DNA from 3 places in the Vibrio sp. RC586 genome. Region 3 is predicted to be linked to each of the others. Evidence: riboswitches for the same ligand, from Rfam matches in the RefSeq annotation. Region 3 holds a riboswitch; each other region holds the start of a gene.
What was found. Region 3 has a riboswitch for lysine ahead of lysC (lysine-sensitive aspartokinase 3). Riboswitches for the same ligand answer to the same signal wherever they lie in the genome.

Region 1 (5,163 bases), on a different contig from region 3:
TGCAAATAAATACCACAAAGAAAATGTACCTAATTCAAGCAAACACCAGCATGAATTTTTAACTTATTCATCCTTTTCTCAAGTTTGTAAATACTCAAATCGTGCGAGCTACGAGGTACTAGCCCAACATTCTCCACGTCTTTCTCGGGGCCTACCTGAGCGTGAAGATAGCCTTGAAGAGGCATATTGGGAAAGATAAAAAAGGCTCCTTCGGGAGCCTTTATCATTTGGGTCTGCTATTAGAATTACAGAGAGAATTCTTCCAGAGATTTGCCTTCGTCCAGCGCCTTTTGGATCACTGAAGGAGTGCGACCTTGGCCTGTCCAAGTTTTTTCTTCACCATTGGTGTCGATGTACTTGTATTTTGCAGGGCGAGGAGCACGTTTGCTTTTTGCTTTAGTTTTGGTTTCGCCAGAAAGCGCAGAAATAAGCGCTTCTAGATCAATACCATCTTTAGCAATTTGCTCAGCAATCGCTGCCAATTTTGCTTCTTGTTCTGCACGAGCAGCAATCTCTTCTGCTTCTGCGTCTTTGCGCTCTTCAACAACGATAGTTAATTTATCTAGAGCTTCTTCAAGTTGTTCAATAGTCAGTTCACGTGCATACGCGCGTAGGCTACGAATATTTAATAAAGTCTTAGTGATTTCCGACATTACCATTTCCTGTTCACAATTTGGATAACGAGTTAATATTAAACCTAGCTTATTATACTGACAAGTTTTCGCTGTAAATATTAAGTCAAAATAACAAGAAAGTAAAAATTAATTATTAGGGATTATTTCCTCACCTTAAGAAAACTTCATATAAAAGTAACCGCAGGTGACTTATAACATGGATAAATTATTTTAGTTCTATATATCAAGGTTAGAGGTTTTTTTATGAATGAAGTTTCTATGAAATGATCGAATTGTGAGCTATGCCACTTGTTTTTCCACTTACCTCCTAGTTGCATTGATATTTTTGTTAAGTAAAATGTGTCGTACCTAATGCGAAAAGCGGGCTGAACTTGATCCAAATGAGTTGGAATAGTCAGCCACGAGGTTTTCGCCGTAGAGGAGCGGTTACGAAGAGTATCCACAATTAGGGTGATGCCTATGAGTTGTGGAGAAAGGCGTTGTCGCCGAAGTCAGTTTGCCGATCAAAGCAACTGGCTGGGGTTACATCAAATAGGTGTAACACTGCCATAGTCTATATTGTTGTTAAACTATGGAGCGCTACTGTAGGGTTGGGTGAAGTGTTCGCTTCCCTTTCGCTTAGTTCAACATAAATTAAGTTGACATGAAGTTGCTTAATTTGTCTGCAGTAGATCTCTAACCATTTTTACTGGTTTTGGAAGATCATGAATTTAATCGATTTTGCCTCTTCGCCACTCTCTGTTGTACCACCACTGGTTGCATTGAGTTTGGCAATTGTTACTCGCCGTGTATTACTTTCTCTCGGTGTGGGTATTTTCTTAGGTGCATTACTACTGGCTGACTATTCTGTTGGTCAATCTGCACAATATATTGCTACTCAAGTTGGCAGTGTATTTGTGAAAGAGGGTGCCATTAATGCGTGGAACATGAGTATTGTTGGCTTTTTGCTATTGTTAGGCATGATGACCGCATTGCTGACTCTTTCAGGTGGGACTCGCGCTTTTGCGCTCTGGGCTCAAGAGAGAGTGAAAAGTAAACGAGGCTCAAAATTACTAGCAGCATTCTTAGGCGTATTCATTTTTGTTGACGACTATTTTAACAGCCTAGCTGTTGGTTCTATCGCTCGCCCTGTAACGGACCGCTTTTACGTTTCTCGCGCTAAGTTAGCCTATATTCTTGATTCTACAGCGGCACCAATGTGTGTGGTGATGCCGGCTTCAAGTTGGGGGGCTTATATCATGACCATTATCGGCGGTATTTTGGTTTCGCACGGCATTGAAGATTACTCTGCGTTAGGCGCTTATCTTCGCCTAGTACCGATGAACTTCTATGCGATCTTTGCGTTGTTAATGGTGTTTGCGGTGGTGTGGTTCCAAATGGATATCGGCCAGATGCGCAAACATGAAATAGCCGCTTCTCAAGGTCGTGGTTTTGAAGAAGACCCTAGCACCGATGCGAAAGAAGCGCATGAGCTAAATGAAGAGCTCGATATTCACGAAAGTGAAGGTGGCACGGTTTTAGATTTGGTTCTACCTATCGTATTCCTTGTTGTTGCGACGATTAGCGCAATGATTTGGACTGGCGCGAGCGCATTAGCAGAAAGCGGTCAATCCTTTAATATTTTTGGGGCGTTTGAAAATACCAATGTCGGTACTTCATTGGTTTATGGCGGATTAGTTGGTCTGGCGATGGCCTTTGTCACCGTACTTCGTCAAAAATTGCCAACCGTTGAAATCGCAAAAACCTTGTGGACTGGTGCTAAATCGATGTTTGGTGCGATTCTGATCCTGATTTTTGCGTGGACCATAGGTTCTGTCATCGGTGACATGAAGACCGGTGCTTATCTCTCTTCTCTCGTACAAGGAAATATTGACCCACATTGGCTTCCGGTCATTCTGTTCATCTTGTCAGGTGCAATGGCTTTCTCCACTGGAACGTCATGGGGCACTTTTGGCATCATGCTGCCGATTGCGGGTGACATGGCGGGAGCCACCGATATTGCGTTGATGCTGCCAATGCTTGGTGCAGTGCTTGCTGGTTCAGTATTTGGTGACCACTGCTCGCCGATTTCCGATACCACCATCCTGTCATCGACCGGAGCGCGTTGTCATCATATTGATCACGTCTCCACTCAACTGCCTTATGCGTTAGCGGTTGCTCTGGTTTCCGCATTGGGGTACGTGGTGCTTGGTATGTTTAGCTCCCTATGGCTCGCATTAGGTGCCGCCTCCGTTGCTTTTGTGATGGTGTGCGTTCTCTTTGCTTTGCTCTCCAAGGCGAAAGTCAGTAAGCAAGTTTCTGCTTAATGAGATCAAGTATATGGAAAGGAGGCCATAGAGCCTCCTTTCTTATGTTCCAAAAGTCGTCATAAAAAAATAACCAGAAAAGTGTCAATTTGTGGTTGAAAAAAAAACTCAGCTTGGTTAGTGTGAAGGCAGTTCTTAAGCAGACAGAAACCACTAAGTATGCGTAATTTCGTAATGAACATTCATCACCATCATCATCCCTAAGGTGTCTTTCGGGAGATGTACGCATACCCGGGGGACAGGAATCTCCCGGAGTTGAAATCAGAGCCATAAAAAGATTCTAACCCTCGGGAGACCCAACCTCCCGAGGGTTTTTCGTTTTAAGCTTTGGAAAAATTATTAAATTCAACAAATTGCAAAGGAAGAATGACATGCAAACACAACGACTAAGAATCGCGATACAGAAAAAAGGCCGCCTGAGCCAAGAGTGTCAAGAACTGCTGAAAAAATGCGGTGTTAAATTCAACATCATGGGTGAGCGCTTGGTGGTTCATTCACTGAATATGCCGATTGACCTGTTGTTGGTGCGTGACGATGATATTCCAGGACTGATCATGGATGGGGTGGTGGATTTGGGTTTTGTTGGTGAAAACGTGCTTGAAGAAACACGCTTAGATCGCCTAGCACTCAATCAACGTAACGAATTTATCACTCTACGCCGTATGGATTTTGGTGGTTGCCGTTTGTCGATCGCGATTGAAAAAGATGCGGAGTATCGTGGATCGCAAGATCTGAATGGTAAGCGTATTGCCACCACTTACCCACAACTGCTCAAAGCTTATATGGATCGTCAAGGTGTGGATTTCAGCACTTGTATGCTAACGGGTTCAGTTGAAGTTGCACCGCGCGCAGGATTAGCGGATGCGATTGCGGATCTGGTCTCCACTGGCGCGACCTTGGAAGCCAACGGTCTTAAAGAAGTGGAAGTGATTTTTGAATCAAAAGCGACGCTTATTCAGCGCCCTGGCCCTTTTGCTGCCGATAAAGCCGCACTGATCGATAAACTCCTCACTCGTATGCACGGCGTACAACAAGCCAAAGAGTCGAAATACATCATGCTGCACGCTCCGGTTGAGAAGTTGGCGCAAATCAAAACCTTACTGCCCGGAGCGGAAGACCCAACAGTGCTCCCCTTGTCTGCAGACAAATCCAAAGTTGCAGTGCACATGGTGAGCTCAGAAAATCTTTTTTGGGAAACCATGGAACAGCTGAAAGCCCTCGGTGCCAGCTCAATTCTGGTGTTACCGATTGAAAAAATGATGGAGTAAGGCGATGAGAACCGTTGTTTGGCAATCGTTGAGTGAAGCTCAGCAAGAATCGATTTTAGAACGTCCTGCGATTACGGAAGGAGCAAACATCACCGCTGCAGTTGCGCTGGTGATTGCGAAAGTGCGCAGTGAGGGTGATGCAGCCCTGTTTGAATTAACCGAAAAATTTGATCGTGTAAAACCGGCTTCACTGCGTGTTTCTAGTGAAGAAATGGATGCCGCTGCCGCGCGTTTGTCGGAAACGATGAAACAGGCACTAGAGCAGGCATACAACAACATCAGCAAATTCCACAAGGCGCAGAAAGCTCAGCCAATCAAAGTGGAAACCATGCCCGGAGTGGTGTGTGAACAAGTGACTCGTCCGATCAATAAAGTGGGTCTGTATATTCCGGGTGGTAGCGCGCCGCTACCATCAACCGTGCTAATGCTTGGTGTGCCTGCACAAATTGCAGGCTGCCGTAAAGTGGTGCTTTGCTCACCACCGCCCATCGCTGATGAAATTCTCTACGTCGCTAAGCTGTGTAACATCGATGAGGTGTACAACTTAGGGGGCGGCCAAGCGATCGCCGCTATGGCTTACGGTACTGAAACGGTCACTAAAGTCGACAAAATTTTTGGCCCCGGTAACGCCTATGTGACGGAAGCAAAACGCCAAGTGAGTAACGATTTCCGCGGCGCTGCGATTGATATGCCTGCAGGACCTTCAGAAGTATTGGTGATTGCTGATGAAACGGCGGATGCCGATTTTATTGCCGCCGATCTACTCAGTCAGGCAGAGCACGGCCCAGATTCACAGGTGGTTCTGGTCACACCATCACCAGTGTTGGCCGATCAAGTGACTGATGCGGTACAACAGCAGCTTAAAGTCCTTTCGCGCGCCAGCATTGCTGAAAAAGCCTTGGCTTCCAGTCTGATCATTATTGCTGAATCGCTCACTCAAGCGGTGTCAATTTC
Region 2 (5,163 bases), on a different contig from region 3:
TACAAGCGTCGGGTATCACTTTTTATTGCTTTACTGTCCAGTTTGGCTTTCTTTCCGCTCGCGATTAAAAACTTACTGATTGGACAGATTCTGCTTGGTGGGTTGATTATCGTTTTCCAATGCACATTGCTGATTGAAATTGCAGGCATCTATTACCAAAAAAACACACCTTGGGGTTTTAGACTTCCGCTTTCTCTCGTGGTGGTCATTGTGGTTATGGCCATCCATATTTTTGGCACTCTCGCCAGTTACTGGCTTTTTCCTGTGATCATTTCTATTGCTTTTTTATTACCACCGAAAGACAACCTGCTGACGATCTTCATTATCATTCCAGCGAGCATCTTAGCGTTGATTCCGCATCAAACCTCTGAGGTTTTGTTGCGCTTTAGCCTTTCGATCAGTGCTTGCGCAGCCATTATGTATGTCGTGGTTGATGCAATCCGTAAACTGCATGCGGAGCTATTTTATCTTTCCACTCGTGATGCGCTAACCGGCACTCTCAACCGCTATCAACTCGATAGTTTTTTAAAAAAGAATATTCGTCTGCGCCAGATTGGCAATGAATCCGTCGTGATTGCAGTGATCGATATTGATCATTTTAAATCCATTAATGACCTCTATGGACACGATACGGGTGACAAGGTGATTAACCAAGTGGTTGAAATGATTAACACCCACAGCCGTGAGTTAGATCTGCTGTTTCGATTGGGAGGAGATGAATTTCTGCTGCTTTTTGAAAATACCACCGTAACCGAAGCTACTCTCGTTATGAGTCATATCGGTTGCCGAATACAGCAAACTCACTACCCAAACCATGCCAAAGTCACCATCAGTGTTGGGTTAGCCGAGGTGCTGCGTACTGATGACCCAGAACAGTGGGTTAAACGTGCCGATCTTTCTCTTTATCATTCGAAAAAAATGGGTAAAAACCGTGTCTGTTCTGATGAAAAGCATGTTATTGAGCTTAATAGCGAACATTGCCATTCACTGCTGAGCTCAACACATGGTCATCGCTGATTGGCTATCACAATTTGCATCAGTTGCGGTACTACAATCCCCAAACAGAACAGTATGTTCTTCCACTGCACTTGCTTTATCGCCAATAAAACCGGAGCCATGAAAAACAGCACCACCAATACGGGAAGCAGGCTGATATTTTCAAGCTCCATCAGTAGCAACGTCAGCAACAACAGTCCTGCTAAAAGCAAGTAGGATAGCCTTAGTTTATAACCAAGAAGCCCAATAAAAAGCAGCGAAACAATCAGTGAGAGCATTTTCGTCAACACCTTACATCAAGTGATATTAATTCTCATTTAATAGAATAGTAGTCTGCTCTCTGTCTGGGTTCAAGTTTTAAAACCACCAATAAAACCATTAGAAAAAATAATCAAACCTATAGATATTTATCGTGAACAGAAAAACAAGAATCTATTGATATATAAGGACTGTGGAAATAACATCTCGCGCCACAATAGATGCAATCGCATCCTTTTCCATTAGCTTATTTTAATTGGATATTGTTTTTATCTGGAGATAACGATGTCTGCCTCGCTTTCTGTAGCAAAACTGACTTTTTTCATTGCAATTCTGGCTGCGGTCGGCCAAGCGACTCAAACCATGTACGTGCCTTCGATTGGTTACATGGCACAAGAATTTCTGGTTTCCCCCGCCGCGTTACAAGCGGTGATGGCCTGTTATCTTATTCCTTATGGTTTGTCGCAATTTGTTTACGGCACGCTGTCGGATCGTATTGGGCGTAAACCCATTATTGTTGCAGGTCTAGTGATTTATATTTTGGGCTCACTGGTCGCCCTGTTTGCACAAGAATATTCTTGGTTTTTGATCGGCAGCTTCGTGCAAGGTTTGGGTATTGGTTGCGGTGGTGCGATGGCACGAACCTTATCTCGCGACTGTTTTGATGGCGCTGAACTGCACAAAGTGAATAGCTTAATCAGTATGTGCCTGATTTTCTCACCTCTGGTTGCCCCTGTTTTAGGGGGGTATCTGACGGAAAGCTTTGGCTGGCGCTCAAGCTACCTCTTTTTGTCACTGTTTGCGATTGCAGTGGTGATCACCATGATGGCCAGCATGATCGAAACACTGCCCGCGGCTGCACGTAAAAAAGAGCCAGTACTGCGCAGTTATCACTATGTGTTGTCTGATCGATGCTTCCAAGGTTACTTAATCTGCTTAGTGGCGACCTTTGCTGGACTGGCCGTGTTTGAAGCCGCAGCTGGGGTATTATTGGGCGGTGTACTGGGTTTGCCTGCAACCACGGTAAGTTTGCTGTTTGTGCTACCCATTCCTGGCTATTTGGCAGGCGCTTGGCTTTCCAACGTGATTGCTCGCCGCTGGCGTGAAAAAAAGGCGATGCGTGTAGGTTTAATCGCGATTCTAACGGGTTCCATGGTCATTTTACTGCCTGGTCTCTTGGGTATGACAACGGCATTATCATTGATTGGTGGTGCAACCATCTACTTCCTTGGTGCAGGTATTTTGTTTCCAGCCGCCACCACTGGGGCTCTTTCACCCTTTCCTTATCACGCAGGGACTGGCGGCGCGATTTTGGGTGGAATGCAGAATTTAGGTGCAGGGTTAGCAACCTTATTTGCGGCAATGTTCCCAGCATCAGACCAACTGCCTCTGGGCATTATCATGCTGTTGATGTCGGTACTGGCGTTATGGGGACTGAAACGCGTTTACACCAAGCAACCTCCATCGGATGAAATGCCGATTGCGATTTAAAATGCAAAATTCTGCCAACTGAATGAATATACCGGATGAGATCAATTTCGATGCAGAAATGGGGAAATTAAATCTTGTCGTCACTCGAAAAGACAGTAATATACATTGCATACCACACCTCATAGTTCACGCTATGAGTGTGGTGCAAGTTCCTTTAAGTAGAGGCGCGCTGTTCATGAGTCGCCAGTCGTAGGTTGACCCCAATGATGACTGGTTAAAGGGTACAGCGCCGAAGCGATCGTTGCGTCATCGACGTTTGCTGGGCCAGCATTGAACAAATGCCGGACTGCCATAGTTTGTTGTCTATGGAGCGCTACCTTGAAGGATAAGAAGTGTTATTTCGCTGAAATGTGTTTTTTATCCTGCTGGTAGATCTCCACCTGAAAAGGTGATGTGAGATCCATGAATTTAGCCCTTTATTCTGACTCGATTTATTCGGTCATCCCGCCACTGCTCGCGGTGTTACTGGCCATTACCACGCGCCGAGTTCTGCTCTCTTTAGGGGCAGGCATTTTGGCCGGAGCGATGATGCTCAACCATTTCTCTCCTCTCGCTACTTTGCAATACCTGCTCGGTAAAATCAGCGGATTATTCTGGGCTGATGGTGCAGCAAACCACGACAACATCAACATGTTGGTGTTTATGCTGTTGCTTGGTGGCTTGATCAGTTTAATGACTGCTTCTGGCGCAACGCGTGCGTTTGCCGTATGGGCTGAACGTAAGTGTAAAGATCGTCGCAGTGCTAAAGCACTGACGGGTTTAATGGTATTTGCCTTTTTTATTGATGACTTTTTCCATAGCCTGTCCGTTGGTGCCATTTGCCGCCCAGTGACTGATCGTTTCCAAATTTCGCGCGCCAAACTGGCTTACCTGCTCGATTCCACTGCTGCGCCAGTGTGTGTTATTACACCGATTTCCTCTTGGGGCGCTTACATCATCGCTTTGATTGGCGGCATTTTAACGGCTCATCAGATGACGGAAATCAGCGCCATTTCAGCCTTCGTACAAATGATCCCGATGAACCTGTACGCGGTATTTACGCTGCTTATGGTTTTGGCGGTGATCTTTCTGCCGATGGATATTGGCCCAATGCGCCAACATGAAGCATGGGCTCGTGAAGGTAAATTGTGGGATGAAAGCAAAGGCCGCCCTGCAGGCTTAGATATGGAAGGCGGAGAAAACGCTCGCGGCACTATGATTGATATGGTGTTACCTATCGCGGTGCTCACGATTACTACGCTGATTTTCATGATTCAAACGGGTAACGATGTACTTGCCGCGAACGGAGAATCCTTTTCCCTAATTGGCGCACTCGAAAATACCAATGTGGCGCAATCACTGGTTTATGCGGCGCTGTGTAGCTTGAGCGTCTCGATTCTCCTGTCACTGCGCTTAAAACTGTCTGCGCAAACTTGGTTATCTACCGCACCAAAAGGCGTGATGGCCATGATGCCTGCGATCATCATTTTGCTGTTTGCTTGGACGATTGGCGGTGTGGTTCGTGATCTACAAACCGGTATTTATCTCGCCTCTCTGACTCAAGGCAATCTGCCTGTTGAACTGCTGCCTGCTTTGGTATTCGTTCTGTCTTGTTTGATGGCTTTTGCTACCGGTACCAGTTGGGGAACCTTCGGCATTATGCTGCCTTTGGCGGGTGATATTGCTGCGGCGTCAGACATCAGCCTGATGTTGCCAACTCTCTCTGCCGTATTGGCAGGCGCGGTGTTTGGTGATCATGCTTCACCCATTTCCAGTACCAGTATTCTTTCTGCGACTGGCGCAGGTAGCCACCATATTGATCACGTGGTAACTCAGCTTCCTTACGCAATCAGTGCCGCAATGGGAGCACTACTTGGTTATCTTGCAATGGGCTTACTGCACTCTGTTTGGGCTGGTTTAGCCGCGAGCAGCGTGTGGTTTGTACTGTTTTGCGCATTTAACTTACGCCAAAACCGTTGGCAGCAAGAACCGGTTGAGGCCTAACCCCCCATTGACTTGCATCGAGTTTAAAAGAATGCCCTGCAAACGCAGGGCGTTTTTTATTCCGCCACCAACCAATCTTTCGGTGGTTTCAGCCCCCAACGGGCAAACTCATCCGGTTGGTAAATACCTCTCCCTTGGCGATTAATCTGAATTGGGATGTATTTGGCCTTTTCTCCATGATCCAAAATACGCAAAACGATCTCTGCCGCCATTTGCCCTTGCTCTTGTCCAAAGAGTACGACCCCACCCGCCGCTTTGCCTTTCCCAATGGAGAAATCCCAAAAACCAAACAGCGGTAATGTCGAGTTTTGGTTGGTCCAACTCAGGATATGTTCCGGCGGAACATTTAATCCATCGATATTGACTAGTGTCTGATAAAGGCCAACCGCTATCGCGCCAAAACCTTCCTCAGGAGCATTTTCCACCGCATGGTGC
Region 3 (5,163 bases):
GGGATTGTCAACGCTGGGCAGCTTGAGATTTATGACAACGTGCCGCTGAAACTGCGTGAGGCAGTGGAAGATGTGATCCTCAATCGACGTAGCGATGGTACGGAAAGATTGCTTGAAATTGCCGAAGCGTATCGCGAAAACAGTGTCGGTAAAGAAGAGGATGCTTCTGCGTTAGAGTGGCGCGCATGGCCAGTGGCTAAGCGCCTAGAGCATGCTTTAGTCAAAGGCATCACCGAATTTATTGTGCAAGATACCGAAGAGGCGCGCCAGCAAGCCAGTAAACCGCTGGAAGTGATTGAAGGGCCGTTGATGGATGGCATGAACGTAGTCGGCGACTTGTTCGGTGAAGGGAAAATGTTCCTGCCGCAAGTCGTGAAATCAGCGCGCGTAATGAAACAAGCGGTGGCTTATCTCGAACCTTTCATTAACGCCCAAAAAAGTGGTAGTACCTCCAATGGCAAAATTTTGCTGGCGACCGTGAAAGGGGATGTGCACGATATCGGCAAGAACATTGTTGGCGTCGTGCTGCAGTGTAATAACTTCGAGATTATTGACCTTGGTGTGATGGTGCCTTGTGAGCAGATCCTCAAAGTCGCGCGCGAGAAAAATGTCGATATCATCGGTCTCTCTGGGCTTATCACACCGTCTTTGGATGAGATGGTGCACGTGGCGAAAGAGATGGAGCGACAAGGGTTTGAGCTGCCACTCTTGATTGGTGGGGCAACGACCTCTAAAGCGCATACCGCGGTGAAAATCGAACAGAATTATCATGCGCCTGTGGTGTACGTGAATAACGCATCGCGTGCGGTGGGGGTGTGTACTTCGCTGTTGTCTGATGAGCTGCGTCCCGGATTTATCGAGCGGTTGGATCTCGATTACGAGCGCACGCGCGATCAGCATGCGCGTAAAACCCCCAAATCTCGCCCAGTGACCTTAGAGCAGGCACGAGCCAATAAAGCCGCGATCGATTGGGCGAGTTATACGCCACCCGCTCCGGCTAAACCAGGCGTGCATGTATTTGAGAACATACCGTTAGCAACGTTACGTCCTTATATCGACTGGACGCCTTTCTTTATGACCTGGTCGTTAATGGGCAAATACCCTGCCATTTTGGATCATGAAGAGGTCGGTGAAGAAGCCAAACGTCTATTTCATGATGCCAATGCCTTGCTTGATAAAGTGGAGCGAGAAGGGTTGCTGAAAGCCAGCGGTATGTGTGCACTGTTTCCAGCAGCGAGCGTGGGTGATGACATTGAGGTGTACAGTGATGAATCGCGTACGCAAGTGGCGCATGTGCTGTACAACTTGCGTCAGCAGACCGAAAAGCCGAAAGGAGCCAACTACTGTTTGTCAGACTATGTCGCTCCGAAAGAGAGTGGTAAGCGCGATTGGATTGGCGCGTTTGCGGTGACAGGTGGCATTGGTGAGCGAGCTTTGGCCGATGCTTATAAAGCGCAAGGCGATGATTACAATGCGATCATGATCCAAGCGGTGGCCGATCGTTTGGCGGAAGCCTTTGCGGAATATCTGCATGAAAAAATGCGTAAAGAGATTTGGGGCTACGCGAGCGATGAAAATCTTTCCAATGATGAGCTGATCCGCGAGCGTTATCAGGGGATTCGACCAGCGCCTGGTTATCCTGCCTGTCCAGAGCACACCGAGAAAGCGACCTTGTGGCAGATGCTGAATGTTGAAGAGACCATCGGCATGTCACTGACCACTAGCTATGCGATGTGGCCGGGCGCTTCGGTATCCGGTTGGTATTTCTCGCATCCTGATTCTCGCTATTTTGCGGTCGCGCAGATCCAACAAGATCAGCTGCACAGCTACGCTGAGCGTAAAGGCTGGAGTTTGCAAGAAGCCGAAAAATGGCTAGCGCCTAACCTTGATGCTTAATCAATAAAACAGTAATCCACAATAACAAGAGGCCACATTATGTGGCCTCTTAGTTTTTATCTCTTGGCGAGTTGAGTTTTATTCTTGCTCAAACAGCTCTTTATGCAGCTTCTGAACCGCTTGCTTAGAGACAGATTCATGCAGCAAGAAGCAGAGGTTGTGTGCGCTCGCGCCATAACAGATCATGCGTAGATTGTAATCTTCCAGCACGCCGAACACTTGTTTTGCGTAGCCGCGGCTCTCTTTCATCTTGTTACCAATCAAGGCAATCAAGCACAGGTTGTATTCCACTTCTACGGTACACAGCTCTTCCAATTCGGTACGCACCGCTTCTGGCAATTCTGGCGCACCACCGGAGGTATCGGTTTTATCCAGTGTCAGTGACACACTGATTTCTGAGGTGGTGATCAGATCGACCGAAATCTTATGCTTGGCGAGAATTTCAAACACTTTGGCGAGGAAGCCGTAAGCGTGGAACATCTGCGCGCTACGCAGTGTCACCATGGTTTGATTGCAACGTAATGCGAGTGCGCGATACAGCGGCGCGCTTTCGACTTGTTTACGGATCCAAGTGCCACCTTTTTCTGGTTCTTTTGAAGAGCCAACAAACACCGGAATGCCATGACGTACCGCTGGAAGCAAGGTGGATGGATGCAAAATCTTGGCACCAAAATTGGCCATTTCTGAGGCTTCGCTAAAGCTTATCTCAGGAATCGGCGCTGCTTTTGGCGCGATACGTGGATCGGTACTGTAGATCCCCGGTACGTCAGTCCAAATTTCCAAGCCACAAGCTTGCACGGCTTCGGCAATCAAAGCGGCTGAATAATCACTGCCACCACGACCTAAAGTGGTGGTATTACCTTGGGCGTCAGAGCCAATAAAGCCTTGAGTCACCACGACATACTGCTCACATAATGGAACCAGTTTTTCTTTGGCCAACTGAGCGATTTCTGCCAATTGTGGTTCAGCACGACCGTAGTGGTCATCCGTACGTAGCACTTCACGAATGTCGAAACGTACCGCATCAACACCACGCTCACGCATCAGTTGAGCCAAGATATAAGTAGAAATCAGCTCACCACACGCTACTAAGTGGTCGGTCAGTTTCTTGCTCGATTGAAATGAGGCGGCTTCCGCTGCACTGGCTACGGAGTCCAATACCGCTTTGACTTCTTTCTCGACGCGGGTTGGATCCGCGAGCTGGTCGATAATGACATAATGGATATCAGCCAGTTGTTGCAAAATCGCTTGGCGGCGTTCAGCAGATGCAACGCCATTGGCCAGTTCGACCAATAAATTGGTCACGCCAGAGCAGGCGCTGCTAACGACTAAGCGTGTTTGTGGATTGTTTTCGATAATGGCCGAACAACGGCTCATGGCTTCAAAGTTGGCGACACTAGTACCACCAAATTTGGCGACGTTAAATGTGCTCACGGCAATTCTCCCAGACTTCCTGAAAAACGAGTTGTTGGTAACCCAACGTCCAATGTTGTGAAGAGAGTGTTTTTTAATAGAGCAAAATAGAGGAGTGACTATAGAAAGATTTCCCTCAGAAGCTCTTCATCAGATTCGAGCTGATGACAGTTGAAGGGATTCAGCCCATTCAACCGATAAACCAAAGCCGCAACTTTAATTCACCTCGGCACTACTCCCCCTGAATGTTCTGTTTTGGAGTTGAGGCTCCACAAAACATCTGCCTGGGCAGTGCTCCTCTTCTGCTAGATAGCTCACACATTGAACGGTGTTGGTGAAATCTTGTCAACGACAAAATGTTCCAAAAGTGCAAATAAAAATGCATTAGTGTGACAACGATTAACACTCTGGACATAGGTCGAATTGTTGCTGCAACTTAATTGCATTACTCTGATGGTTCTGGTCGCCACAACAAGGAGTCGTTATGACTATTCGTAGCTTTATCCCCCCGCATCGGATTTTGATGGGGCCGGGGCCTTCTGATATTCCGCCACAAGTTCTGCAAGCGCTCAGCCGCCCCACCGTTGGTCATCTTGATCCTCTGTTTATCGGTATGATGGATGAGCTGAAACAGCTGTTGAAATATGCCTTCCAAACTGAAAACGAATTCACGATTGCTGTTTCTGCGCCGGGCAGTGCGGGTATGGAAGCCTGTTTTGTTAACCTTGTAGAGCCTGGCGATAAAGTGATTGTGTGTCGCAATGGGGTGTTTGGTGAGCGGATGCGCGATAACGCTGTGCGTTGTGGGGCAGACGTTGTGGTGGTTGATGATGAATGGGGTTGCCCAGTCGGCGTTGAAAAAGTGCAAGCCGCGATACATGAGCATCCGGATGCGAAAATACTGGCTTTTGTACAAGCAGAAACTTCAACCGGAGCCTTAAGTGATGCGCAAGCGTTAGGTGCTCTAGCGAAGCAGCATGGCCTGCTGACGATTGTCGATGCGGTGACTTCGCTTGGCGGTGTTCCCCTGCTGGTGGATGAGTGGCAACTGGATGCGGTGTATTCTGGCAGTCAAAAATGCCTCTCTTGTGTGCCAGGTTTGGCTCCGTTGACGTTTTCACCTCGTGCAATTGAGAAGATTCAATCACGTAAAACGCCGATTCAAAGCTGGTTCCTCGATCAGAGCTTGGTGTTAGGTTATTGGAGTGGCGCAGGCAAACGCAGCTATCACCATACCGCTCCGGTTAATAGCTTGTACGCGCTGCATGAAGCGCTGCTGATTTTACAGCAGGAAGGGTTAGAGCAAGCGTGGCAGCGCCATCGTGTGATGCACGACAAGCTTAAACAAGGTTTAGAGCAACTGGGCTTTAAGTTTGTGGTGGCAGAGCCGTATCGTTTGCCGCAGTTGAACGCGATTTATGTGCCGGAAGGCATTGATGAAGCGAAAGTGCGCAGCCATCTGCTCAATGAATACAATTTAGAAATTGGTGCAGGGCTTGGGGCATTGGCTGGCAAAGCATGGCGGATTGGCGTAATGGGCTACGGTGCGCGCTCGGAAAACATTGCGTTATGTTTGCGCGCACTGGAAGAGTCACTGCGTTAATGCAAAGCGGTGTGAGATAGAAATCAGGGTGGCTTAGGCCACCCTGATTCGATCTGAGATTAAGGTGTTGCCGCTGAGGGGGCTTGTTCTGCGCCGGATGCGGTGCTTGTTGCCTTTGCGGGCGCTTGGTATTGGACGGTGCTGAAATCCTGATTGGGGAACAGAAATTCCGCTTCAGTGCGAATTTGCTGCGCGCGGCTAGCATCTCCCAATCCTTGGTAGGCTAAGATCAGGTTGGTATAGAAGGCTGG

Region 1: it holds a riboswitch for lysine, as region 3 does, so the genes downstream of both, VOA_RS12060 (Na+/H+ antiporter NhaC family protein) here and lysC (lysine-sensitive aspartokinase 3) in region 3, are expected to answer to the same signal.
Region 2: it holds a riboswitch for lysine, as region 3 does, so the genes downstream of both, VOA_RS07915 (Na+/H+ antiporter NhaC family protein) here and lysC (lysine-sensitive aspartokinase 3) in region 3, are expected to answer to the same signal.

Annotation. Positions count from the first base shown of each region.
Region 1 is NZ_ADBD01000007.1:460,085-465,247, reverse strand. Features, by position in the region: gene VOA_RS12050 (inosine/guanosine kinase) at 1-199, shown strand, start outside; gene VOA_RS12055 (H-NS family histone-like protein) at 246-653, opposite strand; lysine riboswitch at 1,043-1,225, shown strand; gene VOA_RS12060 (Na+/H+ antiporter NhaC family protein) at 1,340-2,941, shown strand; His leader region at 3,124-3,257, shown strand; gene hisG (ATP phosphoribosyltransferase) at 3,313-4,209, shown strand; gene hisD (histidinol dehydrogenase) at 4,214-5,163, shown strand, end outside.
Region 2 is NZ_ADBD01000008.1:595,144-600,306, reverse strand. Features, by position in the region: gene VOA_RS07905 (GGDEF domain-containing protein) at 1-1,017, shown strand, start outside; gene VOA_RS0117965 (hypothetical protein) at 1,008-1,274, opposite strand; gene emrD (multidrug efflux MFS transporter EmrD) at 1,540-2,745, shown strand; lysine riboswitch at 2,897-3,069, shown strand; gene VOA_RS07915 (Na+/H+ antiporter NhaC family protein) at 3,148-4,728, shown strand; gene VOA_RS07920 (ABC transporter substrate-binding protein) at 4,785-5,163, opposite strand, start outside.
Region 3 is NZ_ADBD01000003.1:42,081-47,243, reverse strand. Features, by position in the region: gene metH (methionine synthase) at 1-1,896, shown strand, start outside; gene lysC (lysine-sensitive aspartokinase 3) at 1,975-3,330, opposite strand; lysine riboswitch at 3,442-3,619, opposite strand; gene VOA_RS16950 (pyridoxal-phosphate-dependent aminotransferase family protein) at 3,794-4,912, shown strand; gene VOA_RS16955 (PglL family O-oligosaccharyltransferase) at 4,972-5,163, opposite strand, start outside.